DNA from 2 places in the Caminicella sporogenes DSM 14501 genome. Region 2 is predicted to be linked to the other one. Evidence: riboswitches for the same ligand, from Rfam matches in the RefSeq annotation. Region 2 holds a riboswitch; the other holds the start of a gene.
What was found. A riboswitch is a leader RNA that binds a small molecule or an ion and turns the genes downstream of it on or off. The one in region 2 is predicted to bind S-adenosylmethionine.
Positions count from the first base shown of each region.

Region 1: it holds a riboswitch for S-adenosylmethionine, as region 2 does, so the genes downstream of both, metK (methionine adenosyltransferase) here and BUA90_RS10155 (homocysteine biosynthesis protein) in region 2, are expected to answer to the same signal.

Region 1 covers NZ_FRAJ01000021.1:1,589-21,432, reverse strand. The annotation lists gene pulA (type I pullulanase) at 1-737, shown strand, start outside; gene BUA90_RS10630 (phospho-sugar mutase) at 841-2,565, shown strand; gene glgB (1,4-alpha-glucan branching protein GlgB) at 2,869-4,767, shown strand; gene BUA90_RS10620 (glucose-1-phosphate adenylyltransferase) at 4,858-5,982, shown strand; gene glgD (glucose-1-phosphate adenylyltransferase subunit GlgD) at 6,023-7,141, shown strand; gene BUA90_RS10610 (glycogen/starch/alpha-glucan phosphorylase) at 7,155-9,593, shown strand; gene BUA90_RS10605 (hypothetical protein) at 9,795-10,967, shown strand; gene BUA90_RS10600 (AEC family transporter) at 10,980-11,915, shown strand; gene yyaC (spore protease YyaC) at 11,923-12,462, opposite strand; gene BUA90_RS10590 (hypothetical protein) at 12,693-13,097, shown strand; gene BUA90_RS10585 (phosphodiester glycosidase family protein) at 13,167-15,992, opposite strand; gene BUA90_RS10580 (tRNA 2-thiocytidine biosynthesis TtcA family protein) at 15,985-16,743, opposite strand; gene BUA90_RS10575 (COG2426 family protein) at 16,918-17,385, shown strand; SAM riboswitch class I at 17,563-17,665, shown strand; gene metK (methionine adenosyltransferase) at 17,858-19,045, shown strand; gene BUA90_RS10565 (DUF1659 domain-containing protein) at 19,576-19,800, shown strand.
Region 2 covers NZ_FRAJ01000019.1:34-14,662, reverse strand. The annotation lists gene aroA (3-phosphoshikimate 1-carboxyvinyltransferase) at 1-1,189, opposite strand, end outside; gene aroB (3-dehydroquinate synthase) at 1,234-2,298, opposite strand; gene BUA90_RS10200 (permease) at 2,874-3,602, opposite strand; gene BUA90_RS10195 (permease) at 3,599-4,081, opposite strand; gene BUA90_RS10190 (Crp/Fnr family transcriptional regulator) at 4,184-4,858, shown strand; gene BUA90_RS10185 (FprA family A-type flavoprotein) at 4,983-6,164, shown strand; gene BUA90_RS10180 (peptidylprolyl isomerase) at 6,223-6,972, opposite strand; gene BUA90_RS10175 (homocysteine S-methyltransferase family protein) at 7,040-9,406, opposite strand; gene BUA90_RS10170 (vitamin B12 dependent-methionine synthase activation domain-containing protein) at 9,381-10,112, opposite strand; gene metF (methylenetetrahydrofolate reductase [NAD(P)H]) at 10,096-10,989, opposite strand; gene BUA90_RS10160 (UPF0280 family protein) at 11,081-11,803, opposite strand; gene BUA90_RS10155 (homocysteine biosynthesis protein) at 11,814-12,986, opposite strand; SAM riboswitch class I at 13,067-13,182, opposite strand; gene BUA90_RS10150 (cold-shock protein) at 13,363-13,563, opposite strand; gene BUA90_RS10145 (DUF4397 domain-containing protein) at 13,772-14,449, opposite strand.

The DNA of each region.
Region 1 (19,844 bases), on a different contig from region 2:
TAAAAGGTGATAATGATGGAATGGGACTTGGATTTGTAAATGGAGGAGCAGATTTAGAAAGAGAAATAAAAAAGGGCATTGTAGGAAGTATAGATTATGATTTGGATAAAAAAGGATTTGCAGATGAGCCTAGTGAGACTGTAAATTATGTAAGCTGTCATGATAATTTAATTCTTTTCGATAAAATAGAAAAAACTAACTATTACATGTCATTTGAAGAAAGGGCAAAGATGAATAAACTAGCTTTATCCATAATATTAACTTCTCAAGGTATACCATTTATACAAGGTGGGACAGAGTTTTTAAGGACTAAAAAAGGAAGCAGTAATAGTTACAATGCAGGAGATGAAATAAACGGAATAGATTGGAGCAGAAAAACTACTTATTTAGAAATTTTTAATTACATTAAAGATTTAATTTCTCTTAGAAAAAACTCAAAGGTTATGACACTTGGTAGAGCAGAAGATATAAGGAAATATTTAAAATTTATCAAGTCAGAGCCAAAGTCTGTTGCATATCTTTTAACTTCACCATATGAAGAAGATTATAGACAAATGATTATTATACACAATGCAAATTTAAAAGAAATAGATGTAAAACTGCCTTTACCGGGACAGTGGAAAGTAATAGCAAATGAGTATGAAGTAAATCAAAATGGTGTTGCTAAAGGAATAGAAATATGTACTGATAGCGTGAAAGTTGCTCCTTTATCAACTTATATACTCATAAATATTTGATTATAAATTTTAATAATATAGAAATATATTTACAGAGGGATTTTTTGGTATAATGAAAACTATGAAATACATTTAAAAAGCAGACTTATAGGGGGTAATTTATATGAACTATATGGAAAAATACAATGAATGGATTAGCAGTCCATATTTTGATGAAGAAACGAAAGAAGAACTTTTAAAAATAAAAGATGATGAAAAAGAAATAGAAGACAGGTTCTTTAAAGAATTAGAATTTGGTACAGGAGGACTTAGAGGAGTAATTGGGGCAGGTACAAATAGAATAAATAAATATAATATCAGAAAGGCTACACAGGGACTTGCAAATTACATATTAAAAAATGTAGAAAATGCTAAAAATAGAGGAGTTGTCATAGCATACGATTCAAGACATAAATCACCAGAATTTGCAAAAGAAGCAGCATTAGTATTAAATGCTAATGGAATAAAGGCTTATTTATTTGAATCTCTAAGAACAACTCCAGAACTTTCATTTACAGTAAGAGAACTTGGCTGTGCAGGTGGTATAGTAATTACAGCAAGTCATAACCCACCTGAGTATAATGGATACAAAGTTTATGGAGAAGATGGAGGACAGTTAGTACCTAAATTTGCAAATATGGTCATAGAAGAAATTAGAAATATAAATGATTTTAGTGAAGTAAAGTACATAGACGAAAAAGAAGCTTTAGACAAAGGGCTTTTAAATATTATTGGAGAAGAAATAGATAGAAAATATATAGATAAGGTTAAATCACTAGTAATAAGAAAAGATGTAATAGAAAATATGAAAGACTTTAAAATAGTATATACACCTCTACATGGAACAGGTGCTATGCCAGTTAAAAGAGTATTAAATGAAATAGGTTTTGAAAACGTTATAGTAGAGCCAAAACAGGAAATTCCAGATAGCAATTTTTCTACAGTAAAATATCCAAATCCAGAAGAACATGATGCTTTTAAACTTGCAATTAAGCTTGCTGAAAAAGAAAATGCAGATATTATCATAGGAACAGACCCAGACTGTGATAGAGTAGGAGCAGTAGTAAAAAATAAAAATGGAGAATATGTCGTTTTAACTGGAAATCAAACAGGAGCACTGCTGATTGACTATATTTTATCATCTATGGAAAGTATTCCGAAAAACGGAGTGATAGTAAAAACTATAGTAACTTCTGAACTTGGAGCAGTTATAGCAAAGAGTTATGGAGTAGAGGTTATCAATACACTTACGGGATTTAAATTTATAGGTGAAAAGATTAAAGAGTTTGAACAAAATAAAGACAAAAAGTTTATATTTGGATATGAAGAAAGTTATGGATACTTAGCTGGAACTTTTGTAAGAGATAAAGATGGGGTCATAGCTTCAATGTTAATAGCTGAAATGGCAGCTTATTATAAATCAAAGGGAATGACTTTACTTGACGGACTTAAAAATATTTATGAAAAGTACGGTTATTATAAAGAGGATTTAAAATCAATAACTCTTAAAGGAAAAGAAGGTATAGAAAAAATAGGAAGAATAATGAATGATTTTAGAAATAATCCGCCTTTAAATATTGAAGGCATAAGAGTTAAAATTATAAGGGATTATAAAGAAAGTTTATCTAAAAATATTTTAGACAAAACTGAAAATAAACTTGATTTGCCTAAGTCAAATGTACTTCACTTTACTTTAGAAGATGGCTCTTGGTTTGCTATAAGACCTTCTGGAACAGAACCTAAGATAAAAATATATTTTTCTGTTGTATCAGATAGTGAAAAAAATGCTGAAGATAAACTTAATATAATAAGAAAATTTGTGCTTGACAAAATAAATGAAATAGAGTAGGGGAATTTCCTCTACTTTTTTATTTTTTCAACTTATAATAAAAAAATTGACATTAAAACATGAAAATTGGAATTAAATTTAAAATTTGAACAAATATTAGTGGTTTGAATATTAATGTAAAGGGTAAATAAATATACAAAATATTCATTAAAAATAATAAAATATTTTAAAAAAGTTTAAATTTAAAATGAATATTTAAAATAAATGAATCATAGATTGTTAAATAGTTGATAAACAGAGAAAAGATTTAAAATTTATAAATTTATATAAATTGTGAAAAATGAAGAAAAAAGGGGTAAAAATATGGTAGAGGATAGATTTATAGGATATATATGTCCGAGTTCTTTTGATATATATTTATTTCATCAGGGAAACAGCTTTAGAAGTTATAAATTTTTAGGAGCTCATATAACTGAATATAGGGGAATAAGAGGAGTAAGTTTTACAGTATGGGCTCCAAATGCTAAAGAAGTCAGAGTAGTAGGAGATTTTAACAATTGGAATGGAATAGGATACAGTATGAACAAAGTAGAAGAAAATGGAATATGGAACATATTTATATCTGGAATTGGAGAAGGACATTTATATAAATATGAAATACATACAAATGACGGCAGAGTAATATTAAAATCAGACCCATATGCATTTTATTCGGAAAAGAGACCAAATACAGCTTCAATAGTAACATCTTTGAAAAATTATGTTTGGAATGATGAAATGTGGATGAAAAACAAAGAAGAACTTTATGATAAACCAGTCAATATATATGAAATGCATTTGGGTTCATGGAAAACAAAAGGACATGAAAATTTTTACACATATAGTGAAATAGTAGAAGATGTTATAAGGTATGTAAAAGAAATGGGATATACTCATATAGAATTATTGCCTCTTACAGAATATCCATTTGACGGTTCTTGGGGCTATCAAGCAACGGGATATTTTAGCATAACAAGTAGATATGGGAGACCTGAAGATTTTATGTACTTTGTAGACAGATGCCATCAAGAAGGTATAGGAGTAATATTAGACTGGGTTCCGGGACATTTTTGTAAAGATTCTCATGGTTTATATAGATTTGATGGAACAGCAGTATATGAACATGCAGATTCAATAATAGCAGAAAATAAAGAATGGGGAACGGCGACATTCGATTATGGAAAGCCTGAAGTAGTTAGTTTTTTAATATCAAGTGCAGTATTTTGGTTTGATGTTTATCACATAGACGGATTGAGAGTAGATGCTGTGTCTTACATGCTGTATTTAGACCATGGGAAAAAGGAAAATGATTGGAAGCCAAATCGATATGGCGGAAGAGAAAATTTAGAAGCAATAGAATTTATAAAAAAATTAAATAAGACAATATTTGAATACTATCCGAAAGCACTTATGATAGCTGAAGAATCTACAGCATGGCCACAAGTTACATCACCTGTACATCTTGGCGGATTGGGTTTTAATTTTAAGTGGAATATGGGTTGGATGAACGATATGCTAAGATACATGAAAACAGACCCTATATACAGAAAGTATCATCATGATTTAATAACATTTTCATTTGTATATGCATTTTCAGAAAATTATATACTTCCACTATCACATGATGAAGTAGTTCACGGAAAAAAATCGCTTATAGAAAAGATGCCGGGAGACTATTGGCAAAAGTTTGCAAATTTAAGATTATTTTATTCATACATGATAGCACATCCGGGGAAAAAACTTTTATTCATGGGAGGAGAATTTGGACATTTTATAGAGTGGGATTACAAAAAAGAATTAGACTGGTTTTTATTAAAATATCCTATGCATGAAAAGTTTAAGCACTATGTAAAGAGATTGAATAATTTTTATAAAAATGAAAGGGCTTTGTATGTTCAAGACAGCAGTCATGAGGGTTTTTCATGGATTGACCATCAAAATGATAAAGAAAGCATAATAGCATTTATAAGAAAAGCAGAAAGAGATTTTGTAATAGCAGTATTTAATTTTACTCCTATAATCAGAATTGAATATAAGATAGGCGTTCCATATAAGGGAGAATATGAAGAAGTATTTAATAGTGATTTAGAAGAATTTGGAGGCTCTGGAGTTGAGAATAGAGGAATTATTAGAGCTGATGACAATAGCTGGCATAATCAGCCTTATTCTATAAAAATCAATCTTCCACCTTTAGGAGCAGTATTTCTAAAACTTAGAAGATAAATTATAAAAATTTATTTTAAAGTTGAATTTTATGAGATTGGTATTTGAGTAGAATAGGATTAAAAAGTTAAAAAGGGGGCATTGATTTTTATGATGAAACAGAAAAAAGAGATAATAGCAATGGTTTTAGCAGGGGGACAGGGTTCAAGGCTTAAGAAATTAACTGAAAATGTAGCAAAACCAGCAGTTCATTTTGGAGGAAAGTATAGAATTATTGATTTTACACTTAGTAACTGTTCAAATTCATATATAGATACCGTTGGAGTTCTTACACAATATCAGCCATTTGAACTCAATGCACATATAGGAAATGGAAGTCCTTGGGACCTTGACAGGATGCATGGAGGGGTCAGAATACTTCCACCTTATGTAGGGCGTCATGGCGGAAGATGGTATAAGGGAACGGCAAATGCAATATATGAAAATATGGGTTTTATAGAAATGTACGACCCGGATTATGTATTGATTTTATCTGGCGACCATATTTACAAAATGGATTATTCACTAATGCTTAAATATCATAAAGAAAAAAATGCAGAAGTTACAATTTCAGTTATAGAAGTTCCGTGGGAGGAAACATATAGATTTGGGATAATGAATATTGACAATGATGGCAGGATATATGAATTTGAAGAAAAACCTAAAAATGCAAAGAGTAATTTAGCTTCAATGGGTATATACATTTTCAATTGGGAAATTTTGAAAAAATATTTAATAGAAGATGAAAAAGATAAAAATTCAAGTAATGATTTTGGTAAAAATATAATTCCTAATATGGTAAAAAATGGACTGAGATTATATGCTTATAAATTTAAAGGATATTGGAAAGATGTAGGAACAGTAGAAAGTTTATGGGAAGCAAACATGGATATTTTAAAGGAAGACAGTGAGCTTAATTTGTACGACCGAAGTTGGAGAATATATTCTGTAAATCCAAACAGTCAGCCTCATTATATAAGCAGTAGTGGAAAAGTTATAAGTTCTCTTTTAAATGAAGGATGTGTAGTTCATGGAGAAGTTGTAAATTCTGTATTATTTCCGGGTGTATATGTAGGGGAAAGTGCAAAAGTAATAGATTCGGTAGTAATGCCAAATGTAAAAATAGAGGATTATGCAGTAGTAGAAAAAGCAATAGTTATGGAAGGGGTAGTTGTAAAAGCAGGAGTTAAGATAGGCAGTAGAAATTCAAAAGAGGTGGAAGTGATAAGTAGTTAGGAATTGTGAGTTATTTAAAGGCTAAAAGGGGGACTTAAAAGTGAAAGACTTAATGGGAATTATTAATTTGAGTGAAAATGAAGAAGCTATAAAAGAACTCACGTACAACAGACCTATAGCTACTATACCTATAGCAGGAAGATATAGAGTAATAGATTTTATACTTTCAAATATGGTAAATTCGGGAATATACAATATATGTATTTTTACTCAAGGGAAAAGTCGTTCTTTAATGGATCATTTAGGAATGGGTAAGCCTTGGGATTTAGATAGAAAAATTGATGGATTGTCTGTTTTAAATCCAGTAGTAAATTTAAATAACTTTACTACCTATAGAGGAGATTTGGAAAATTTTAAAAACCACTTAGATTATATTAAATACAGCAGACAGGATTATGTACTTTTAGCGAGGAGTTATATGATTTGCAATATAGATTTTAGAGAAGCTCTAAAATATCACAAAGAAAGTGGAGCTGATATAACTATTATCTATAAAAAAATGATAAATCACAATAGACGATTTTTAGGTTGTAATACTTTAAATCTAGATGAAAGAGAAAGAGTAATAAGTATAGGAAGAAATGCAGGAAATAGAAGGTATTACAACATATCTATGGAAATGTATATAATGAGAAAAGAACTACTTTTAGAAATAATACACGATAGTCTGACGATGGGAGACAGTGAATATTTAAAACAAGCTATATTTCAAAGATTAGATGTTTTAAATGTAAATGCATATTCGTTTGATGGGTATTTAGCTTGTATAAATACAATACAAAATTATTATGAAACGAGCATGGACCTTTTAGATGTAGAAATTTCAAAAGAATTATTTCACAAAAACGGTACTATTTATACAAAAGTAAAAGATGAACCTCCGGTAAAATATTCACAGTGTTCTAAAGTTAAAAACTCATTAGTCGCAAATGGTTCTATAATAAAGGGAACTGTAGAAAATTGTATTATAGGTAGGGGAGTACACATTGAAAAAGGTGCGGTAGTAAAGAACAGTATTATCATGCAAAAATGCGTAATTGAACAGGGAGCATATATTAGAAATGCTATAATAGATAAATATGTTCATATTACGAAAAATAATTTACTTAGTGGAGATAGGAAAAATCCTTTGATGATAAAAAAAGGTTCAATACTTTAGGGGGAGATAAAATATGATGATAACTAAAAATATATTTAAAAATGATTTTATTAAAAAACTAAAGACAGAAAGAGGGACAACTATAGATGAAGCAACAGACCTTGACATATACTATGCTCTTGGGAGCTTAGTAAGAGATTATATAGCTGAAGATTGGGTTAATACAAATAAAAGATATATTAAAAAAGGTGAAAAGCAAGTATACTATTTTTCAATGGAGTTTTTGATGGGAAAACTGCTTGTGAGCAACCTTATAAATCTTGGAATAAAAGATATTTGTGAAGAAGGACTTAAAGATTTTGGTATAGATTTAGAGAAAATTGAAGAAGTAGAAAAAGATCAGGGATTGGGAAATGGAGGACTTGGAAGACTTGCAGCTTGTTTTTTGGATTCTATGGCATCAATAGGTGTTCCGGGACATGGCTGTGGTATAAGATATAACTATGGGTTGTTTGAACAAAAAATAATAGATGGGTATCAAGTAGAATTTCCAGATAAATGGCTTCAATATGAAAATGTTTGGGAAATAAGGAAAGAAAATAAAGCAGTAGAAGTTAAATTTGGAGGAGATGTCAGGGTTGTTGAAGAAAATGGAAGGCTGAAGTTTATACATGAAAATTATGAATCCGTTTTAGCTGTTCCGTATGATACTCCTATTGTAGGATATAAAAATAAACAAATAAATACACTTCGCCTTTGGAGTGCAGAAACTGTTAAAAGAGATTTTAACTACACATGTTTTAGTAAGGGGAATTATTTAAAAGCATTTGAGTATAAAAATTCAGTAGAAGCTATTTCACATGTGTTATACCCAAATGATGCATATGAAGCAGGTAAAACTTTAAGACTTAAACAGGAATATTTTTTAGTTTCTGCTGGTATACAGAGTATAATCAGAACTTTTAAAAAGAGGGGAAAACCTATAGAAGACTTTGATGATTACGTAGCAATTCATATAAATGATACGCATCCTGCACTTGCAATACCAGAACTCATGAGGATATTAATGGATGAAGAAGGACTTGGATGGGATGAAGCATGGAGAATTACTACAAATACTATAGCATATACAAATCATACTATAATGTCAGAAGCACTTGAAAAGTGGAATGTAGATATATTTAAAAAACTTCTTCCACGTATATATATGATAGTACATGAGATAAATGAAAGATTTTGTAGAGAACTCTGGAATACTAGATATTATGGAAATTTTGAAAAGATTGCAGAAATGGCAATAATAGCAGACAATCAGGTGAAAATGGCTCATTTGGCTATAGTTGGAAGTCATAGTGTAAACGGAGTGGCAAAACTTCATACAGAAATACTTAAAAAACAGGAACTTAAGGATTTTTATGAATACTATCCATATAAATTTAATAATAAGACAAATGGGATAAGTCATAGAAGGTGGCTCATCAAAGCAAATCCTGAACTTACAAAATTGATAACTGAAGCAATTGGAGATGGCTGGATTAGAGTACCAACTAAGATGAGGGGATTATTAAAATACAAAGATGACCCATCTTATCAAGAAAAAATTTACACTATCAAACAAAATCACAAAATAAAATTGGCAAAAATGATTAAGGAAAAACAAGGTATAGATGTAGACCCTAATACAATCTTTGACATACATGCAAAGAGAATTCATGAATATAAGAGACAGTTGTTAATAGTTTTATATATAATGTATTTATATAATAGATTAAAAGAAGATAAAAATTTGGATATTTATCCGAGAACATTTATTTTTGCTGGAAAAGCTGCACCTGCATATTATACTGCTAAACAGATTATAAAACTGATAAATACTTTGGCTAAAAAAGTAAATAATGATAAAGATGTCAATGATAAGTTGAAAGTTGTATTTTTAGAAAACTATGGAGTTTCATTAGCAGAAAAACTTATAACGTGTGCAAATGTAAGTGAGCAGGTATCTACTACAACTAAAGAAGCTTCAGGAACTGGAAATATGAAATTTATGATGAATGGAGCAATTACTATAGCAACTCTTGATGGAGCAAATATAGATATTAGGAATGCTGTTGGCGATGAAAATATAGTAATATTTGGTTTAAAGGAAAAAGAAATACTTAAGCTTTACAGAAATGGAACATATAATTCTATGGATATATACAATAATGATATTAGAATAAAAACTATACTAGACCAGATGCAAGGTAAATCTTTATGCAAAAAAGAAGGAGAATTTTCTATAATCGTAGATTCACTTCTAAAGCACAATGATGAATTTTTCGTATTAAAAGATTTTGATGATTATGTAAAAGCTCAAGAAAAAATAGATAAATTGTATAGAAATCAATCAGTATGGCAAGAAAAATCCATAATAAATATAGGCTGTTCTGGTGTATTTTCAAGTGATAGAACTATTTATGAGTATGCTACAGGCATTTGGAAAGTAAATATATATCATAGCTATTATAAATAATACAAAAAAGGGATATGTTTATTTTTTATATACATATCCCTTTTATTTTATGTTAGAATAAAATAATGTTAGAGGAGTTAAAAAATAGTTAAGAGTTAAGAGTTAAAAGTTAAGAGTTAAAAGGACTCTAGAGGGTTGATTTGAAAATATGGAACTTAGAACTAATAACTTTAAATTATAGATATTTAAAGGAGATGCTATATGAAAAGAAAATTTAAAGTCATCAAAGGCGGAGGAAATAAAAAATTTATACCTAATTATAAATTTATTAAAGCTGAGGCAACAAATACTCGATTAATGGGAGTTATAGCACTTAGGATATATTGGGAAACAGAACTTGGTGAAAAATTTGTTCAATTTTTTCACTTAGATTGTGAAGAATATGGTATAGATGGATATGAAAGTCTTTTAAATGCTAGTGCTGAAGATGTAGAAATAATTACAATGAAGATGATGGGCGGACTAGGAGGAAAACTAGTAGAGATAAATGAAAGAGAGGCAATTTATTTAATAAAGAGTATATATGAAATCAATTTAAAAAACAATGAAATGTTGCCGGGAAATACCGTAGAATATGAACATCTTTTAAACTGTGATATAAAATTAAATAAAGAAGAAGAGGAAAATTTGTGGAATAAAATATGTGAAAAAATAAAAGATGAAGTTCAGCTTGTAAATTATTATATTATGCGCTGTATGGGAACTGACACCCCAGCTCAAAAGTTTCTAAGCATGGATTTTGACTTTGAAAAATTTCAGCCGACAACTAGACCATCTACATTAATAAAAAATGTAGTAGATTTTTCTCATGAAGAAGATGGAATAAAGTTTTATATAGCAGAATCAGTTATAGATATGGCAAAGGGGTATCAGCTAATCATTTCTGAAATAGGTATAGTTAAAACTGAAAAAGGATTAAAAGTAGCATTTGCACAGGTAAGGAATAGAATGAGAATATCTCCTGTGGAAGCAGCATTTAAACTTAGAAAGCCTGAGTATATATTGATATATTCTTTAAAAAATTTTATAGATATTATTGAAATATTTGATAAAGACAAAAGAGGAGCTATGCAGAATATTTATGAAGCAGGGTTTTTATATACAGAATTTAATCCACATAATGAACATGTAAAGGATTCTGTATATTATCTAAATGGAGATATTTTTGCAGTATATTTTGTTACAACTGGAAATCAGCTTGCAGTTGGGACATTTGTTAAAGAAAATGTAAGTAAAATAAAGAGATATTTTAAAAGCAAGAAATTTTCAGATTTACTGGAATTTGAAGTAGAATTCAAATTAGATAGTCCACTGCTTTATGAATTTGTTCATAGTGGATTAAATAATTTTTTTGAATTTATAAATCGAAAATAAGGAGGATTTGTAGTGGCTGCACTAGAACAAGTATTTGTACTGTTTTTGTTAATCGTTGTAGGATATGTAATAAAAAAATTGAAAATAATTACTAATGATATGAATAGAGATATAAGTAATTTAGTGCTGTATGTTACATTACCTGCATTTATAATTACTGCAATGAATTTTTCATTTTCTCCAGATGTACTTATAAAAAGCGGTAAGTTAGTTATTATTTCATTTTGCATTTATGCTTTTATTATTAGTTTGTCCTATATGTTTTGTAAAATACTTAATTTAAAAAATAAAACTAGAGATATTTTTCAATATGCTATGGTATTTTCAAATGTAGGATATATGGGTTATCCTGTAACAAAAGCTGTATTTGGGGATTTAGGCGTGTTCTATGCAGCCATATATAATCTTCCATTCAATATATTAGTATGGACATTTGGAATATTTTTGATGACTAGATTGAAGCGTAGAGAAAATAATCATTTTGTAAAGGGTAGTAAAATAAATTTAAAATTATTTATTAATCCGGGATTTGTAGCTGTTTGTATAGGATTTACATTATTTTTATTTTCAATAAAACTGCCTACTCCAATATTTAGTACTTTGAGAATGCTTGGAGGAGTTACAACTCCTCTTTCCATGCTGTTTATAGGGTCAATATTAGCCGATGTAAAATTTTCAGAAATAATTAGCGATATAAAAGTTTATTTATTATGTATGATTAGACTGTTGATACTTCCTTTATTAGTTTTAGTTATATTGAAAATTTTAGGTTTTAATGATTATTTAGTAGCAATACCTACTATAATAACGGCTATGCCTGTAGCTGCAAATGCAGCGATAATGGCTTCAAAATATGAAAATGACTATAAATTGGCATCAAAAGCAATATTTTTATCTACAATGTTTTCAATAATTACAATACCTTTTATAGTAATGCTCATCAGATAGATATTTTTCATTCTTTACTCGCATCTAAAAAGGCTTTTACAATTACTTCTGCCATTTCCATGACTAAATTAAGCCTTATACTATGTATGGGAAAAAAATCTTCATAAGAATATTTGTCGACTATTCCTACAACTGATAAGTCACCTAAAGAGGGTAATATTTTTCCGACACCTTTGCCCGGAAAGATAGGACCCTTTCTTATTTGTATATTACCTATAAATGATTTTTCTCCAAGACATGCATCTACGGCAATTATATGAGGATTTTTATGGTTGAGCTTTATTTTTTTTATTTCATCTTTTAAATTGACAGCATGAATAGGATATTTTAAAGTACCATATACGGGATACTTAAAATTCATTTTTGTAAGTAAATTTCCAACTATAGGACCTAGTGCATCGCCAATACATCTGTCCGTTCCTATGCATATTATAATTGTATTTTCAAAAATTCTTTCTCTTAAATACTGAGAAAGAATTTTAATTGCATTTTCATCTTGAAAGTGGACTTTTATATCTCTGGTTAAATCTGTTTTTTTTCTCTCCAAAAGAAGAAGCACCCCCTTATTTATATTATATGAGGTTTTTTTATTAAAAAGAATAAATAAAATCAAATTAGGCGAAAATAATAAAGACAACGAACAATTAATAATGAATAATGAATAATTAATAATGAATAGGTGATGATGAATAGTGGCTTAAATACTTATTAATTATTCATTATTACTTATTAATTGTCTTTTTGGGGGGTGATATTATAAAAACTAAAATTTATATAGTGATTACTATTTTTATAACTGTTATTACTTCTTTAACAATGTTGTATTTTCATCCAAATAGTGATAAGCTGCTGCCAAATGAAATCATGAGTTTTTTATTTCAAGGAGCTGGAAATTATCATAACGGACAAGTAGAAAAGGCTAGGGATATAATAGATGATAATATATTAGGAAAATTTACAAAATTCTATGGAAACAGAGATTTAAATACGCTTAAAATATATGAAAAAGAAGAAATAAGAACTATTTTAGAAAATATGGGGTACTACAATATAACTAAATTAGTTTCTATGTTAAAAGATGGAAGAAACAATGAAGAAGAAATATATAATTTATTAAATGAAAATTTATTTGAAGAGCAAATAAGTCTTTTAAATCAAATATTGAGAAAGAGAGACAGGTGAAATTTCAGTTTTTCGATTTCAACCTGTCTCTAATATATATCTTAACTAAAGAAAATATTAAATTTTAGCTTATTTTTTCTCATACATATTTTTTATTTCATACGTTACATATCCATCATTTACAGTAAATAGCATGTATTTGATTTCATTACATATGTCCATATCATTGTAGATAGGATATGATTTAAGAGTTACAAATCTTATACCATCTTTAACTTCAACTTTAAATCTTTGACTATCATTACTATTTGTAAGTATCCAAACATCAATATTTTTTTCTTCTTTAAGTTTCTTAAAAGTATTTATAAATAATTTTTCTTCAAGTTTGTCGGCAAAGTTTAAAGGTTTAGGAAGTATAACAAACAGGCTTTTTGAATCTATATTTTTTACTGTATCTAAAAGCCATATCCACTGATTATAGTCAGTTTGTCTAATGCTGCCTTTGCTGTTATCAAGTTTTATAAAAGAAGCATTTTTAAATTTGCTAATTGAGTAACCTTCATAGCCTATTATATATTGTTTTGTTATTTTATCTCTAAGTTTTTTATCAACGTAACCAGCAAATACATTTATATCCATTTCATTAGATATATTAGCAATATCATTTATAATTAGCTCATCTAATGGAGTATCTATTTCTGTTATGTTTCCATGTGCTAAAAATCTAAATGAATTTTCATTTTTGAGCTCAGAATGAATATTTCGCTTATCTAAGAAGATAGTTTCAGATTTAGGAACTTTTTTGTCAAAAGTCGATTTATAAAATGCAGTTAAATCATCTATATAAATATATCCACTATCTAATAGACAAGAATCTGGTTCGACTAAATAAATTCTTTCAAGTTTTAGCGGAGCAACTGCATTTTTAGGTACAGCAGCTTCTACAAATTTCCAATCATTCCAATCGACATTTTTAGAAAAATCTATGGTAAATGAATTTCCATTGCTGTCTGTTAATTTTCCTCTTAACCAGTGTGCATTTCCATAAGTTCCATATACCCATAAACCGAGTTTTTCTGGCTTTTTATCTATATAAAAGTCATTAAAAACTATATATGCAGCTTTAGAGCTTGAAACTTTAGAAAAGTCATAAGTTAATTTTCCAGAAAAGTTTCCATTTTTCTTTTCATCAGAAGATATTTCAAAGTTTCCTGTAACTTCACTAGGATACGATAAAAATTCTCCTTTTTTTGTTTCAAAATCATCTAAAATAACTTTTTTATATCCCACTGCAATTTGTATATATGCATCCAAATCTTTAAGTGAAACTTTAATAATTCCACTGCTAGGTTTGTCTGATGATATAAATGTATTGTCTTGTATTTCTCCAATACCATCAGGAATACTCAATATGAGGTCTTTTAAATCGATTTTTGCTTTATATCCTTCATCATTTACAGCCACTGCACTTAAAGTAGTTTGACTATTAGTATCAATAAAGATTTTAGAAGGAGATATTTGGAGTTTTATAGGATTATCAATTGCATTAATTTTAAAAGTAGCGTTTTTTCCTTTAAAACTTGCCTTAATTATACCTTTTCCTGTAGATTTTGGAATAAATCTGTTTTCAATAAATTCGCCATCTATGCCACTTACACTCCAATTTACATCTTTAGGGTCTATATCTATTGGGTTGTAATTTTCATCATAACCTTTGATTTTAAATTCTCTTGAAGTTCCTACAAATATATTGCTGTCTTCGCAGCTTATTATTATGCCTTTAATTGAAGACTTAGGAGCATTGTTTAATACAGCTAAACCGTTCATAATTCTTCTTTCAAATCCATCTGATAGATTGTTTGCTATCTGGAGATTTTTTTCTCCTAAAGGTTTAACTATCATTTCAGTAGAACCGCCACCGTCAAGATTTATAGCATCATAAGCACCGAGCTTAAGCAGAATATTTGCAAGTTCTGTTTGAGTTGCTCCCGGATAAGAAGAAGTTCTTCCATCGACAGTTAAAAGAATTATTTCATTTTTATCTTTATTGATACCTAATGCTGAACGTGGATGTCTACCTTTTATATCAAGAGTAAATTTATCTAATACTCTTCCGTTTTTTAATATTACAGAACCACCACCTACTGCTAATTTTAATTTTTCTATGTCAGGATTAGTTTCTATATTTAAAGATACTCTATCACCTATTTTAAAATTGTTTAAAACTTTTTCTTTAGCACTATCAGTAGCAACGATGACAAATCCATCATTTGGCAGAGTAATAGGGTCTAAATTATCTCTTATTTCTGATACTTCATCATTTTCTACAATCATTTCCACAATATTTGGGTGTTTAGAATTTCCAAAAGAGGTTTGTCCCCAGTTTTTATCTAATAAAACTACTCTGTTTTCTATGTAAGGTTTGTTTTTAAAATCTATATTTAAAATATAATTATTTGTTTCATTTTTGAGAGTAATATTGCTTAAAGACCAATAGTCTATAAATGGATTATTTTCTTTATCTATATTAAAAGTTGCAAAGCTTGGGTCCATTAAAGATGAAGTTATAAGATTACTATCTTTTACGACAGGACCCATTGTAGCAGTTTTATTAGTATCAAAGAAGTCTGCATTTATAGCTCCTATTATTTTTTCACTATTTTTATTGGAAGCAGCTAATTTTGTCAGAGAATCTTTACTTGATATACCTTTTTCGCTAGTCAAAATGTCGAGTGAAGTATATTTGTCATTGAGGTCAATTCTCAAGACATTTAAGTTTAGCCAGCCCTTATCAGTAAATTTTAAAATCTTTTCATAAGTAACACCTTTAGAGATGTTTTGTGTATTTTTTTCTTCGTATATGTTTATAAATTCAGCATGTGAAAAATTTAAAAACATATTGAAAATGAGTATAAAACTTAGTATTTTTGAAAAACATTTTTTAAAGTTATTCATGGGCATCAGTCCTTTCAGATAGTTGTTTTTTATATTTATTTTTATCCCATATATTCAGTTGTTTTATGTTCATTAGTGCAGTTAAAAGACTGTCATTTGCTCTAGGAATGTCTTTGTAGATTTTTTTTAGTAAATTTTTCATGTATTCTCTTTTAGTATTACCATCTGCTGGACAGGGACTTTTTACCGTAGGGAGATTATGTCTTTTAACAGCTCCTTTTATTTCCCTTTCTTCTACATAAATCATAGGTCTTATCATAGTAAGGTCTCTGCGACTAAGGTAAGTAACAGGACTAAATGTGCTTATTCTTCCTTCATAAAACATGCTGAGAAGTAGTGTTTCTATTGCATCGTCTTTATGATGACCTAAAGCAAGTTTATCTATGGAGTTTAGCTGACAAGTTTCATGAAGTATAGCTCTTTTGAATCTAGCACACAGTGAACAAGGATTTTTTTCTTTTCTTTCTTCAAAAACTATTTTTCCAATTTCGGTTGGTCGAATTATATGTTCAACTTCTATTTTTTCACAAAATTCTTTAATGGGAGTTAAATCGAAATTATCAAAGCCAAGTGTAAGGCTTATAGCTTTTAATTTATATTTAACAGGAGAAAAGTTTTGAAAAAGTTTTAAAGCATATAATAATACTATACTGTCTTTTCCACCTGAAACACCGACACCTATTGTATCTCCATTTTGTATCATATTAAAATCTTCTACTGCTTTTCTTATACAACCTAAAATTTTTCTCAATATTTATCCCTCCTACATTCATTATAATTTATTACATATAGTATAGATAATTAAATATCTATTACAATTAGGTTACAGAAAAACTATATTTTTAATAACATTGACACTATTAATTTAGAAATCTATACTTAAAGTAGTGGTTATATTATAAATTCTTTTAGACTTGGTGATAATATGGACATTTTAGAAGCTTTTTCAAGAGAAATAAAAGTATTTTTTTTGTCTATGCTGCCGGTAATTGAACTTAGGGGAGCTATACCATATGCTGTTTCTATGGGAATGATACCAATTCATGCAGCTTTAGTATGTTTAACTGGAAGTATGATTCCCGTTCCGTTTATATTATTTTTTTTGAGACCTTTTTTTTCTAAGATGAGAAGGCATAAATTAATAAGAAAATTTGAAGACTGGTTAATAAATAGGACTATCAAGAGAGCAAAAAATGTGAAAAAGTATGAGGCTTTAGGACTTATGCTTTTTGTTGCAGTTCCACTGCCTTCAACAGGTGTATGGACTGGAGCTATGGCAGCAGCATTTTTAAATATGAGGATAAAACATGCATTTTTTGCAATATTTGTTGGAAATACTATAGCTGCATTTATAATAACTTTTTTAAGTCATATTGCCGCAGTAAACATGTGATACGGTTAAGAGTTAAAAGTTAAAAGACCTTAGAGAATCTTTTTCCTGTTACCTGTAATCTTGCTGAGAGCTGGGAACTGAGAACTAATATTAAGATTTGCAATTTTTTATAAATAAGATATTGACGAAAGAAAAAAGATGTGGTACTATCGTTTAAGTAAAATTTAATATTATAAAGCCTTATCAAGAGAGACGGAGGGACTAGGCCCTATGAAGTCCGGCAACCGGTACTATGTACACGGTGCTAATTCCTACAGAATATCATTCTGAAAGATGAGGATATTGTAAAACATGAACCTCTTCAATCGGAAGAGGTTTTTATTATATGATTGATAGTTTATGCAGTGATAAAAATTAATAGGAGAAAATATTGGGTATAATATTAAAAATAGAAGTTTTTAAATTATTTAACTGTGTAAACTAATTTAAATTCATGTAAAAATTATTAAAAGATACAAAGGAGGAAAAGAAATTGAAAAGATTTTTTACTTCAGAATCAGTTACAGAGGGGCATCCAGATAAAATTTGCGACCAAGTATCAGATGCTATACTAGATGCTATCTTAAAAGAAGACCCAGAAGCTCGTGTAGCGTGTGAGACAACAGTAACAACGGGGTTAGTATTAGTAGCTGGAGAAATTTCTACAAAATGCTATGTAGATATTCCTAAAATAGTTAGACGAACTATTGAAGAAATAGGATATACTAGAGCAAAATATGGATTTGACTGCGATACTTGTGCAGTTTTAACTGCTATTGATGAACAGTCTCCAGATATTGCTATGGGAGTTGATGAGGCACTTGAGCATAAGAAAGGTGAAATAGAAGATAAATTAGAAGCTATAGGTGCTGGTGACCAAGGTTTAATGTTTGGATATGCTTGTAATGAGACTCCAGAATTAATGCCTCTACCAATTTCATTAGCTCATAAACTAGCTAAGAGACTTTCAGAAGTGAGAAAAAACGGAACACTTAGTTATCTTCGTCCAGACGGTAAAACTCAAGTTACTGTAGAATATGATGGAGATAAGCCTGTTAGAATAGATACAGTAGTTGTTTCTACTCAACATAGTCCAGAAGTTAGCCATGAACAAATTGAAAGAGATATAATAGAACATGTAATACACAAGATTATTCCAAGTAATCTATTAGATAAAGAAACTAAGTATTTTATTAATCCAACTGGTAGATTTGTTATAGGTGGACCGCAAGGTGATGCTGGTTTAACTGGAAGAAAGATAATAGTTGACACATATGGTGGATATGCAAGACATGGTGGAGGAGCATTTTCAGGTAAAGACCCAACAAAAGTTGACCGTTCAGCTGCTTATGCTGCAAGATATGTAGCTAAAAATATAGTTGCTGCAGGACTTGCAGATAAGTGTGAAATAGAACTTGCTTATGCTATAGGTGTAGCAAAACCTGTTTCAATACTTGTAGAAACTTTCGGAACAGCAAAGGTTCCAGAAGAAAAGATAGTAGAGCTTGTTAAAAAGCATTTTGATTTAAGACCAGCTGCAATCATAAGAGATTTAGATTTAAGAAGACCTATTTATAGAAATGTAGCTGCTTACGGACATTTTGGAAGAATAGATTTAGACCTTCCATGGGAAAGAACTGATAAAGCAGAAATACTTAAAAAAGAAGCTTTTGAAGAATAATTTACACAAGATGAGCCTTTTAGAATTTTTATTCGAAAGGCTCTTTTTTTATTAGTTAGAATTAAAAATTAAAAATTAAGAATTAAAAATTAAGGATTAAAAAACTCTAAAGAATTTTTTCTTATTACCTGTAACTTTGATGATAACTTAGCTAGTAGCAAGTAGTTAGTGAAAAAAATATTTTACTACTAACTATTTCCCAGTTAATAGCTTATACTTTTTTAAAGAAATTTTAAAGGACTTAAAAAAATTCAAAGACTAACTTTAAAGATGCTGAGAGCTGACAGCTGAGAACCGAGAGCTAAGAGCTAATCTATAACTATTTTAGGGAATATTGTATTAAATATAAGTATTTGGTGAAGTAGTTTTATTAAAGTGCTATTTTAAAATAGAAAAAATCATTTAAGTTTATATATATTGTAAGGTCAACTATGCATTAGTTGGCTTTTTATTTTTTAATAGTATTACTTTAAAATATAATTAGACCATGGTACTAAGAGAACTAGTTCTCACACATAGGAGGTGAGAAGATGGCAGTACAGATAAATAAAATGGATTCTAAAATTAAATTAAAGTATAAAGTTGGTGTTGATGAAGATGGTAATGATATTTTCAGAACAAAAACTTATTCTAGGATAAAAAATAGTGTAGCAGATGATGATATATTTGCAGTAGTAAGTGCAATATCAAATCTTCAAAAATATCCTTTGGCAAAACTTATAAGAGTAGAAGAAAAAGAAATAACAGGTGAATAGATTTTTAAATTAAAATTATGACTTTGAATTATAGGAGGGGGTAG
Region 2 (14,629 bases):
ATTTAATAGATGCTACAGCTAATGCCATAGCTATTCTATGGTCATTCCAACTATCAACAACCCCACCTTTTAAATTTTCTTTTCCTCTTATTACTAATCCATCTTCTAACTCTTTTACATCAGCTCCTATTTTATTAAGCTCAGTAGATATTGCCTTTAGTCTATCAGATTCTTTAATTCTAAGCCTAGCAGCATTTACTATTTTAGTCGTTCCTCTGCTCAAAGCCCCTAAAACTGCAAGTATGGGAACTAAATCTGGACACTGTGAAGCATCTATAACTTTACCACAAAGTACTGACTTATCTACTTTTATAAAACTTTTATCTATCTTTACTTTTCCACCCATTTTTTCTAATATATCTAAAATTACCTTATCTCCCTGTAGAGAATTTATATTTAAATCTTTACATTTTACACTGCCACCTAATAATCCTGCTGCCATCCAAAATGCAGCTTGCGAATAATCACCTTCTACTTTATAATATTTACTTTTATACTTCTGATTTCCCTTTATGTAAAATTCTCTATAATCATTATTTTTTATTTCTATTCCAAATTCGTTCAAAACATCTATCGTCAAATCAACATATCCCTTTGATTCAAGAGATGTTGTAATTTTTATACATGAATCTCCATCTAAAAGCGGCAGTACAAACATTAGCCCAGATATGAATTGCGAACTAATATTGCCTTTAATTTTAAATACACCAGATTTTAAATTTCCATTTATAGTTAATGGCAATTTCCCTTTATCATTTTTATAATATATACCCTGCTCTTTAAATATTTCATAATAAGGAGTAAGAGGTCGTTCAATCAGCTTTCCACGCCCTGTAAATGTAATCTTTTCACCTGCTAAAAGTGCAAATGGTATTAAAAATCTGAGAGTTGAACCTGATTCATTACAATCAATAGTAGAATTTAGAACTTTAATTCCTTGAGTTCCTTTAATTTTAGCACAATATACATTTTCACAAACTTTACTTTCTATACATTCAATATCAGCTCCTAAAGACTTCATTCCATTTATAGTTGTCTTTATATCGTCTGATAATATTAAATTATCTACATAACTTATTCCATTTGAAAGTCCTGCACATATAATAGCTCTGTGGCTAATACTCTTTGATGGTGGAATTTTTATCTCTCCACTTAATACAGATGGATTTATCTTTACTGTATTTTTCAATCTTCTAACTCCCTTCTCAATTTGCAGACGATTTACTTTAAAATTTAATAAAAATATTTTTTTACATCAATTTTTTTTATCTTTTTTATATAACTTTCTCCTATTTTCTTTAATAAAACTATATTCATTTCACTTCCTTTATTTTTCTTATCTAGATTTATAGTCTTAATTATCTCTTCTTTATCCATATCCGGCATTTTATATGGCAAATAATATTTATTTAATATTTCTTTAATTAAATTTGCTGTGCCTTTTTCTGTCATTCCCTGCTCTTCACTTCTCCTTGTTATATTATACATACCTATTGCTACAGCTTCTCCATGAGTATATTTCTCATATTTAAAATATTTTTCTACAGCATGACCTAAAGTATGTCCAAAATTTAATAACATTCTTTCTCCTTTGTCTTTCTCATCATTTTCAACTATTTCTTTCTTTATACTACAGCATGAATATATTATTTCTTCTATATTATCAAACAACTCTTTTTCTGTATTATATTTAAGTAAATTTTTAAATAATTTTCTATCTCTTATACAACCATATTTTATTACTTCTGCCATTCCATCATATAAAAATCTTTTTTCAAGAGTTTCCAAAAGTACAGGGTCTATAAATACTGCCTCTGGATGATAAAAACTACCTACAAGATTTTTTCCTCTTGATAAGTTTACGGCAACTTTTCCCCCTATGCTGCTATCAATTTGTGCTAAAAGAGATGTTGGAACTTGTACATACGGTATTCCCCTCAAAAGTGTAGAAGCAGCAAAACCACCTAAATCCCCAACTACTCCTCCTCCAAAAGTAAGTATCAAATCCCCTCTATTTATTTCAAAATCTAAAAGTCTATCATAAATATACTTTAAAACTTCAAGTGATTTACTTTCTTCTCCTGATTTAACCACTATTTTCTCTATTAAAAATCCATTTCTTTTAAGATTATCCTCTATATTTTTCCCATATATTTTTTCAACATTTGAATCTGTTATTACAGCTATTTTTTCATTTTTATATATTTTTCTTAACTTTCGCCCTATATCTCTTATAATACCTTTTTTTATATATATTGAATAACTTTTATGTACAAGATTTACATCTAAAATATACATTTATATCCTCCCTATGTTAATTAGAAATTATAATTATTCACTTTCAGCTCTCATCTAATCAGCCTAGAGTCATTCTTTTAATGTCTTTCTAACTCTTAACTCCTAACTATATTCCCCCTCGTCTATACAATATTTATTATATCATTAGACTTTATAAATAAAACTGCACAGCATTTTTAATACTTACAGCAATATTTAATTTTATCAATTTTTTAAAATTTTGCATATTATATTTATTATCAAATATCGAAAGGATGTAGTCATATTGTTTAAAAAAATATCTTCTTTTATTGACAATTACAATTTTTTAACACAGTATGTATTCATAACTTTATCTTTTATGTTCTTAACCATTGGAATGGATATATGCTTTTACAATATCTTTTTTACTAAATACGCTCTACTATCAATTTTCTATCAAATAGCAGTAAAAATTTTTATAATCATGCCACTAATATATTTGCTATTAAAACAAAAAGAAAAAATAAATAATATTGAAAATTTAATAAAAAATAAAATAGACAAAAAAAATTAAGGGTATTTCCACCCTTATATACTCAATAATCAGTTAACTTTTATAAAGTTATTGCATTTACTGGACATTTTTCTACAGCATTTTTTACAGATTCTCTATTTCTATCATTTATTTCACCATCTATTACTACAGCTTTTCCATTTTCAATCATAAAATTATCTGGAGATAATTTTTCACAAATTCCACAACCTATGCAATAATCTCTATTTATATTAACCCTCATGTCTTCCTCTTCAAGATTTTCATACTGCTCTAATTTAGGTATACTATCCCTTTTAACAAATACAGATACCATGTAAGCCATAATCAATATTGATATTATTGTCAGTATCCATCTCAAAATCATAAACTCAACACCTAAAAATTTAGCTTCATTAACTAACATAGGAACTTTCACAACTGCCCAAGCACTCAATATTATTACTACATTTGAAATACTTGCTCCTTTTCTAATTAAAGTCTTGCATATTGGAAAAGCTGCATAAATAGGACCTGCTGAAAGACTTCCAACTATAAATGAAAAGAGTTTGCCTTTGTAGCCAGATTTTTCTCCTAAATTGTCTATTATTACTTTTTTAGGAACCCATGCTTCTATTAAAGATGTCAGTATAAATACTACAGGCATTATCTGAAACATTTCTATCACATAGTACATACTATTATTAAATGACTCTACAGCTTTTTGTCTATTTACTATTAACAATATAATATATACCAGACTGACACTAAACAGCATTTTATTTTTCTTTATTTTTTCTGTCAATATCATATAATCACCCCCATAACCAAAGAAATCAACACTGCAAATATAAAGCTCAATGTATTTCTAGTAAGAGCAAACTTTAATCCAAATTCTCTTTTTTCCAGACTAAAAGTTACTATCCCAACCATAGTTAGAGTAGTTAAAAAAGCTGCTGCTGGCATTATACTAGCTCCTTTATCTACTAAAGAACCTACAAGAGGAAAAGCTACAAATGCCGGTATCAATGTTATACTTCCAACAAGAGCTGAAATAAATGTCGATATGAAAATATGATTTCCTCCCATATAATTTTTTATAGTTTCAGGTGGTATAAATGAAAGAATCAGCCCTATTAAAAACAATATACCTATAATTTCTCCCATCATATTCTTCATCATATTTCTTGACATTTTCATTGAATCAATAGTCTTTTTCTTATCTTTTTTAATCGATATTAAAAAAAGAATTAAAGTTATAATCCAAAAAGCTAAAGTAAATATATCCATTTTTTATTTCCCCTTTCAATTTTTTTATAGTTTTATTATAATTTTTTCAAAGACATAATTCCGTAACATATGTTACAACTATTTATAAAAGGAGAATTTTTTATGAAACTCAAATATTATATCCCTTTATTAAAAACTTTTGACTTATTTAAAAATCTTACTGAAAAAGATTTCTATACTTTTTTTAATGAAAATAACCATAGAATATCAAATTATCCAAAAAAGACATTAATATATTTGCAAAATGAAAAATGCAATACTTTAGATATAATTCTCGAAGGGGCTCTTTTAATACAAAATGTAGATGAAAATGGAAATATTTTAACTATAAATATATTTGAAACAGGTTCTAAAATAGGAGGCAACCTGCTCTTTTGCGACCAAAACAATTATCCTATGAATGTATCTTCCATAGAAGATTCTACTTTACTGCACATAAAAAAAGATTTGATTTTAAGTTTATGCCAATATAACTACCATTTTCTATATGAATTTATGAGAGATATATCTAATAAAGCCTTTATGCTTGGAAATAAACTTAAAACTATAAGTATGAAAACTATAAGAGAACAAATAATAGAATTCTTAACTTATGAATATTTTAGACAAAATAGTTTAAAAATAAGCCTAAACATGACTAAAAAAGAATGGGCTGAAAGATTGGGAATTCACAGACCTTCTCTTTCCAGAGAACTTGCCAAAATGCAAAAAGAAGGACTAATTGAATATGATAGAAATTCAATAACAATCAAAAATAAAAACATCATTACAAAATAAAAAATAATTTTATTATTTTAAAAAAAAAATTGTTAATACTTAAATTTTTGGGTATCAATATTAGTGTGCAATATAATGAAAACAATTATCATTTATTTTTATAAAATTTGAGGAGGTACTTTACATGGAACATTTTAAAATCAAAAATAATATCTACTGGACAGGAGTATTAGACCCTGAATTAGAAGTTTTCGATATTGTAATGAAAACTGAATACGGTACAACGTATAATTCATATTTCATTGATGATGAAAAAAAAATTTTAATTGACACAGTTAAACCAAATTTTAAGGACGAATTTATTGAAAAACTTAGTAAATTGACTGATATAAAAAAAATAGACTATATAATAATCAATCATACTGAACCAGACCATTCAGGAAGCTTAAAATACATTTTAGAAATAAATCCTAATGCAGTAGTCTATTGTACTAAAGCTGCAAGCATATTTTTAAAAGAACAAATTAATGGTGATTTTAATTGTCATATTATTAGTGATGGAGAAACTTTAGATATAGGCAGTAAAAAATTAAAATTTATAACTGCTCCTTTCCTTCACTGGTCAGATACTATGTTTGTTTACGATGAAGCAGATAAAGTACTTTTTACTTGCGATGGATTTGGTACTCACTACAGTTCAATCGACCCTAAATCTGTTTATAAAAATGAATATAAAGAATCTTTTAAATACTACTATGATAGTATAGTAAAACCTTTTGCTAAACATGTACTAAGTGCTCTAGAAAAAGTTAAAGATTTAGATATTGAAATAATTTTAACTTCACATGGACCTATTTTATCTGAAAATATCAAATACAATATTGAAAAATACTATGAATGGTCTAAAAATGAAGTGGAAAACAGAAATCAAAAACAAGTAGCTCTTTTATATCTATCAGCTTACACTAATACTGCTGTCATGGCTGAAAAAATTAAAGAGGGTTTAGAATCAGAAGGAATTAAAGTCGAATTTCTAGATGTAGAAAATGAAAGCCTAGAAAAAATACACTTGATTATCAATAGTTCTAAAGGTCTGCTACTTGGTTCTCCAACAATAAATAAAACTATGGTTAAACCTATGTGGGACGTTCTTTCTGTTATAGACCCAATGGCAAATATGGGTAAAGTTGCTGGAGTATTTGGCTCTTACGGCTGGAGTGGTGAAGGTATAAAAATGGCACATACTTTGTTAAAACAAATGAGCTTTAAAGTTCCTTTTGAACCAATGAGTAAAAAATTCTTCCCATCTGAAGAAACGCTTAAAGAATGTTATGAATTTGGTAAAGAATTTGCTAAACACATATAAATTAAGCACCTGCAAAAAAGCAGGTGCTTTTTTCTAAATATAAAATTTTTAAATTATTTTATTCATTAATTACTACTTCATATTTCTTTTTTAATTCATTAACTCTGTTTAAATACACTTGTCTTTGTTTATTCATTAGAAGTTGTTCCTTTAACCTATTTTTTACATCTTCAAACTTACTAATACTCTCTTCTTTTTTATCTATTAATTTAATTATATGATACCCAAATTGAGTCTTAACAGGTTTTGATATTTCACCTTTTTCCATTTCAAATGAAGCCTTTTCAAATTCTGGAACCATTCTACCCCTTGTAAAATATCCTAAATCGCCTCCATTAGTTTTAGAAGGACACTTTGAATACTTTTCAGCAGCACTTTCAAAAGATAGACCTTTATTTAGTTCTTCTAATATATCATTAGCTTTTTTTTCTGTATCAACAAGAATATGACTTGCCCTAACACTTTCTGGTGTTTTAAAATAATTTTTATTTTGATTATAATAATCTAACAATTCTTCTTCTGTAACTTCTACATCTTCTAATAGTTTTTTAAGAGCATATTGCTTAAGTAAATTTGCTTTCATCTGCTCTAACTGTTCTTGAAATTCTTTATCATTTTCATAACCTGATTCTTTAGCACCTAAATAAAATAATTCTTCATTGATTAAATCATTTAAAAGAAGTCTCTTTCCATGTTCCGAATTAAACTGCATAGCTTTTTGAGGGCCCATGCCTTCTAATACTTCATTTACATATCCCTCTGTTATAGCTTTTCCATTAACTGTTGCCAACACTTTGTTTTTATCCATTTATTTAACTCTCCTTTATTTTGTAGTCTACTTTAGAATACCAAAAATTTATAATAATGTCTAATATTTATACTCCAAATATCTTTTGAGCAATTTTTACAGCTTCTCTGGCATCCTTTCCATAAAAATGAGCCCCTATCATCTCTGCATAATCCTTATTAAGTACAGCTCCACCAACCATAACACAACAGTCAGGTTTATGCAGTTTAATTTCTCTTATAGTTTCTTCCATACTTTGAATAGTAGTCGTCATTAAAGCACTTAACCCTATCAGCTTTACATCTTCTTTTATAGCTGTATCTATTATTTCTTTTACAGAAACATCTCTTCCCAAGTCTATAACTTCAAATCCATAATTTTCAAGTAGTATTTTAACTATATTTTTACCTATATCGTGTATATCTCCTTTGACAGTAGCCAATATTATTTTTCCTTTAGATATTTTATTTTTTTCTTCTACTATTAGTTTCTCTTTAACAGCTTCAAATGAAGCCTTTACAGTTTCAGCACTTCTAATGAGCTGTGGAAGAAAAATTATTCCTCTTTCATATTTTTCACCAACAATATCGAGTGCAGGAATTAAATATGTATCTACTACTTCCATAGCTTCTCTTGTCTTTAAAATTTCTTTCGTTTTCAAATAAGCTTCTTCCTTCATTCCGTTAATAATTAATTGTTTTAAATCTTTTTCTATTTTTTTAACTGTTGCTATTTCACAACTTTTATTGCTATAAAATTCTATATACTCCTTACATTCTTTATCTTGATTAGAAAGTACTTTAAAAGCCCTAATTACATCCATAATAATTTCTATAGTAGGGTCAGTTATAGGTGCATCTAATCCATATCCTAAGGCTAATGCTAAATAAGTAACATTTATAGCTTTTCTGTTTGGAAGCCCATATGAAACATTACTAGCCCCCAATACTGTCTTAACATTATATTTTTCTTTTATCATTTTTATTGCCTTGAGAGTCTCCAAAACAGTTTCTTGAGAGGTAGAAACAGTAAGCGTCAGACAATCTATCAATAGATTTTCTTCTGGTACTCCGTATGCCTTTGCTGTATTTATTATTTTTTCAGCTATTTCAAGCTTCCTTTCCACAGTTTCCCCTAATCCTTCTTCATCAAGACATAAACATATGACACATGCTCCATATTTTTTTGCTATTGGAAATATTTTTTTCATACTTGAAATTTTACCATTTACAGAATTTATTATCGGTTTTCCATTATATATCCTTACTGCTTCTTCTATTACATCTGACTTCATACTATCTATTTGAAGCGGAATATCTATAATTCCTTGAAGTTCCAAAATAACTTTTTTCATCATTTCTCTTTCATCTATCTCAGGAAGACCTAAATTTATATCTAATATATCTGCACCTGCCTTTTTTTGAACTATAGCTTCAGATATTATATAGTCAATATTATTAGTCTTAAGAGCTTCCTTTAATTTTTTCTTTCCCGTTGGATTTATCCTTTCACCTATTATTTTTACTTCCTGACCAATAATCACTGTTTTTGTAGAAGAACAGGCAGTAGTTAATCTTTTATTGCTTAATTTTTTTGGTTTTAAGCTATTTAAATTTTCTTTAATAGCTTTTATAAAATCTGGATTTGTGCCGCAACATCCTCCAAATATTGCTACTCCTTTTTCAGCCATTTTCTTTATTTCACAAACAAATTCACTTGGCGTTATATCGTATACCGTTTCTCCTTTTTCTATTTTAGGTAAGCCTGCATTTGGCTGTACTATAACTGGAACAGTTGACACTTTAAGTACTTCATCTACTATTGGACTCAGCTGTTTTGGACCAAGAGAACAGTTTAACCCTAATGCATCAACTCCAAGCCCTTGTAAAACCTGTACCATAGTAATTGGATCTGTTCCTGTCAAAGTACGCATATTTTCTTGAAATGTCATTGTACAAAAAACAGGTAGACTGCTATTTTCCTTTGCAGCTAGAACAGCTGCCTTTGCTTCATACAAATCAGATATTGTCTCTATAAGTATTAAATCTGCTCCTTCTCTACTTCCTATAATTATCTGCTGTTTAAAAATTTCATATGCATCATAAAAACTTAACGTTCCTATTGGCTTCATCATTCTTCCAATAGGTCCAATATCTAAAGCAACAAATTTATTACCTGCTGCACTTCTCGCTATTTTTACTGCTTCCCTTATTACATCTTCTACAGAATATTTAAATTCTCTTAATTTCAACTTATTTGCTCCAAATGTATTAGTAGTTATTATATCTGCACCTGCATCTAAATATTTTTTATGAATATCGTAAATAATCTGTGGTTTATTAATATTATATATTTCAGGCAGCTTACCTGCTCCTAGTCCTTTTTTCTGGAGCATAGTACCCATAGCTCCATCAAATAATAAAAATCTATCATTTAATATTTTTTGTATTTCCACAGTTATCTCCTTCCTTTATAAACAGACAATTTTTAAAAAGTCTACAATTTTTACAATCCTTTTTTTCTGTTATATTCCCTTTCTTTGAAAATCCTATTAACGCTGTTACAGACTTCCTCGGAACTAAAATACAACTATCAGTTATAGTCAAACCTATATTTTGAAAAGCTGTTAATAATTCTAAAATTTTAAATTGAACATTAATTGGAAAATCCCCATATCCCGGACTATATCTTGATGTAATATAATATCCATTATTTGCCGCAATCTTTTTTATTATAGTTTCTACACTATCACATAAAGCCTCTATCCCTGCTGTTGCACATGCATCAAATACTATACTTTTCACCAAGTCAATTTTACCATAATACATTATTTTTTTATCTACTTCACTTCCTAATGTTGCTGCCATAACAGCACATTTTTCGGAATTTTTCAAATGCTTAACAATATCTCTTCCTTCAAGTTTAAATATCTTATTACCTATAAAAACTTCATTATTCTTTTTGCTAATATCAAATATATTAAAAACAAAATTTGTTTTTGCTATTTCTTTTAATTCCACTATACATTCGTTTATCATTTTATCGATTTTACTGTCTACTGCTCCATTTTTATATCCTAAATATCTCAAAACTTCTCTTTTATCTATATTTATTCCAACTTCTTCTCTATTAACGGGATTATAATCAATATACACACTCATTTACCAATGCACCCCTTATATTTTTAATACTATTTAAAATCCTTCTAGTCGTTTTTGCCTTGTTCATCGTATAAATGTGAACTCCATCTACCCCCCACGAAAGCAAGTCAACAATTTGTTCTACTGCATATGCTATTCCTGCTTCCTTTAATGCTTCAGGATTGTGTTCATACTTTTGCAGTATTCTTAAAAATTTTGGCGGAAGTGTACATCCCGTTAATGAAACAATTCTTTCAATTTGTTTTTTATTAAGTACAGGCAAAATTCCTGCTAAAATAGGTACATCTATATTTAATTTGCTAGTTTTTTCTCTAAATCTATAAAAAATTTCATTATCAAAGAATAATTGTGTTATTAGAAAATCAACTCCTGCATCTACTTTTTCCTTTAAATAAATTAAATCTAAATTCAAGCTTTTACACTCTATATGCTTTTCAGGATAACATGCAGCACCAATACAAAATTCTCCTCTTTCTCTGATATGTGCAATCAAATCTCTTGCATACTTATAACTATTTGATATAGCATAGCTTAAATTATTTCCACTAGGATAATCTCCTCTTAAAGCCAATACATTTCTTATACCATGTGCTTTAAGAGAATTTAAAATATTATCAATATCTTCTCTACTGGATGTAAAACAAGTAAGATGTGCTAAAGAAGATAAATTGTATTTATTTTTGATAAATGATGCTATTTCAACAGTTGTATCCTTTGTACTCCCACCAGCACCATAAGTTACACTTATAAAATCAGGTCTTAAATCATTTAGTGCCTTTATTGTATTATATATTGTATCTATAGGATAATCCCTTTTAGGCGGAAAAATTTCAAATGAAATCAAAGGTCTTTTATTTTTAAATTTATATTTAATCAACTTTAATATCCTCCCCATCATAAATATTTTTTATTAAATATGATATCTTATTAAATTAAACCAATAGCTAATAAAAAATATAAGTAAAATTTCAAGGCTTAACTATATTCATATTTCCCCATGCTCCCATCTTATCTCCAATTATTATTAATATTCCTTCTATACCTTTAATTGATTTTCCAAACTCAATTCCTTTACTTATATCATCAGGTCCTTTTATAATATTCCCTATGGCAGTTGCAGACGCATCAGCTAATAAAGTATCTTTAGATAAAACTACTACTGCATCAGCTTTACCAAAACTTAAAGAATGTCCTATTGTTCCCGCAGAAGTACAAATTCCTAAAGGTGTTTCTTCTGGCTCAACTGATAGTGCAATTTTCTCTGAAAAAGGAGATTTTCCAGCAAAAATCAATATCTTTCTCCTTTTATTTGTTTTAATAAAAATATCTCCACCATTTTCTATTATGATTTCATCTGTATTTTTCAATAAATCTAATCCCACATACTGTGATATGGCTCCTGCAACTGCTGCCATAGGTCCAACGTTAGCAGCAGTTGACGCCCTTGCCATATGCTTAATTATTTTATGAGCACTTTTGGAAATCTCTATAGGCACTAAACTTGTATAAAAATTTTTATTATTCTTTACATAATTTATAATTACATCTCTGTATTTTTTTAGATAAATTCTAGCTTCCTCAATCAAATTAATTTTTGACGATATATTTAAATCAGACTCTCTATCTACAACTGTAAAATTTATTAAATCAGCAGCTTTGATATAATCCCTGTAAAATCTGTACTGATACATTGTAAATCACCTACACTGCACTAATGGTATCTATTTCAAGAGTGTTTAATTTATTGTTTAAAGGAAATTTCTGTATAGGCTCTTGAAGTAGAAAATCTCCTTTTTCAATCCAATCTTTTAATATATTTGCTATTTCTCGTGCTTTTTGAAGATTTGAAAGAGGTATCGTCTTTATTTCTTTTCCATTTAAATTTACTTTTCCACTTCTAAGCTGTGCATAGCTTACTCGCCCTAAACTTGGTTTATTTCTCTTTTCTACGCTATAATCAATAATATTTGTATAAATATCTTTATCTTCTATTGAAACATTTTTCATCATATCTTCATCAAGTATAGGTATTGGTATACCTATTCCAACAAACATTGATATTCCATATCTTTTAAAAACCACTGGTTTTATATATTTTGTACTCATTTCTTTTAAATTTCCTATTACAGCCAAAGTTCCAGCTCCTCCTAAAGGTATATCTCTTTCATCTCTAACACAGCCTGAATTAAATTGTGTTCCCTGCCATGAAACATATCCTACTGCTCCAGCTAGAAAAATTCTAGTTCCTATACCTATCGTTCTGTATAAAGGGTCATTAAGCATAGGACTTAATTGCCCAGTAGTTGAATAAGTTATATTGCCTTTGTTTGGCTTTAAAATACCCATATAGGTATAAAGTCTTCTGTCTGAAGTGTTAATAGCTGCATTATAATTTTGATAACAATTTCTAGGATTAAACAAATATGCTTCATTGATAGAATCCTTAGTAATATAAGTTTCTATTTCTTTCCTTGGATAACAATCTGTTCCTTTAGATGTTGCTTTTAAATAAATTTTTTTACCGTCTATCAAATCACAAATTACATGTGCTCCACCATATTCTTTACCTTTGCTTTCAGATTCTTCAGTAACTCCAATATATACGTCAACTGCTGCAAGTCCAGCATAAGCTGGAACATCATTTAAGTACACCTTAGACATTCTTATCGGAGGGTCTGAATGACCAAAATTCAAAAATGCACCTGTTGAACACATTGGTCCAAAAGTTGCAGTTGTTACTACATCTACATACTTAGTGGCATCTTTTATTCCTTTTTCTTTAACTATGTCAATCACTTCTTCTGCCGTTACAATTACTGCTTTACCTTTTTTTATCTTTTCATTAATTTCTTCATAAGATTTTTTTATTGACATAATAATTCCTCCTTATATCTTTTATATATAACAAAAGCCTTTTCCGACATTGGAAAAGGCTTTAATAAATAAATAAAGCACTCTCATCTGCCGGTATTTCTACCGCTGGAATTAGCACCATTGTACACTGTACATAATCAATGTACTGGTTGCCGGACTTCATAGGGCCAGTTCCCTCCGTCACTCTTGATAAGAGTATAAATATTCAATTTTATAATTGATTAACAGTATAATACCTATAATATAAATTGTCAATATATTTATTAAATTTTTGTTATTTTTTATTACAAACAATTAAAAAACGGCTTACACAAACATATAAGCCGTCTTGTTTTCTACAATTTATTTGTCTCATAATCTATATATGATTAAATGACTATAATCTCACTACATTAGCAGCTTGAGGTCCTCTAGTACCTTCAACTATTTCAAACTCAACCATTTCCCCTTCATTTAAAGTCTTGAATCCTTCTCCTTGAATAGCTGAGAAATGAACAAATACATCATTTTCTCCTTCAACTGAGATAAATCCATAACCTTTCTCTGAATTAAACCATTTTACTGTACCTTTCTTCATTCTTACATCCTCCTAAAACTCTTTAGTTATTGATGATTGCACCTTATAAACTTTAAAATCTATTGAACATTTCCCTCTATACTATTCAAGAAGAAAATCTCAATAAACTTCATCTGCCAATGCTAATCATCTATAAATTTTGTACATATTAAGATTACTATAGTTTTATACTTCTGTCAATGATTTTCAATATTTTTTTCTATTTTTTTCAAAATCTCAAATATGTACCTCCATCTAAAGGAATTAAAACTTGTAAAGGAGGTCTTTTTCCGAAAAGTCCAACCGCATAAATTGTATAAAATTTATTAGACATTAATTTTACATTTGGTACATACAATATTCTCTGATTACTATTTGTCTTATAAATTTCAACAGTATAAATATTTGGATTCATAGTTATATAATTAGTTACTTCCTTATATTCTACATCTTTAAATAAACTTCTTTCATTAGATAATCTAACATCTACACTTGGTGTATTTGGCGATAAATGAACAAATCTCAATTTAACCTTTCCCGGTTGGATATTCATAGAAGTATCCTCTATAGGATATAAAGCTATATTCTGCAACTCATTAACCATTGCAATAGTTAAAATAGTATTTGCTGGAATATTTATATTTTTATCTATAATTAAATTTCTCCTGCTTCCTGCTGGAAAAATTTTTATACTATATATCCCATTTTGCAAAGGAATATATTGAGTAAAACCCCTATATGGAAAATTAAGTGCAATGGGACTATTATTAACATAAATATCTACTGCTGGTGCGTCAGGTGAAGCATGTAGTATTCTAACATAACTCGAATTAACTCGTCTATAATAGTCTTTGTAGTAATCTTTTACTGAATTTAAAAAAGGACAGCTCATAAATTGATTATACATTTAATTAACACCTCACAAAATTAATAATATCATTACTAATAAAATATTCATATTTCCTTTAAATCTTTACCACTTTTTAGTTAAATTTAAAATTGCATAAAAAAATCCCTGCATACGCAGGAGGTCACTGAAAAAGTCAAACCTTATCATAAGAAATTATGATAAGGTTTTTTAAGTGGC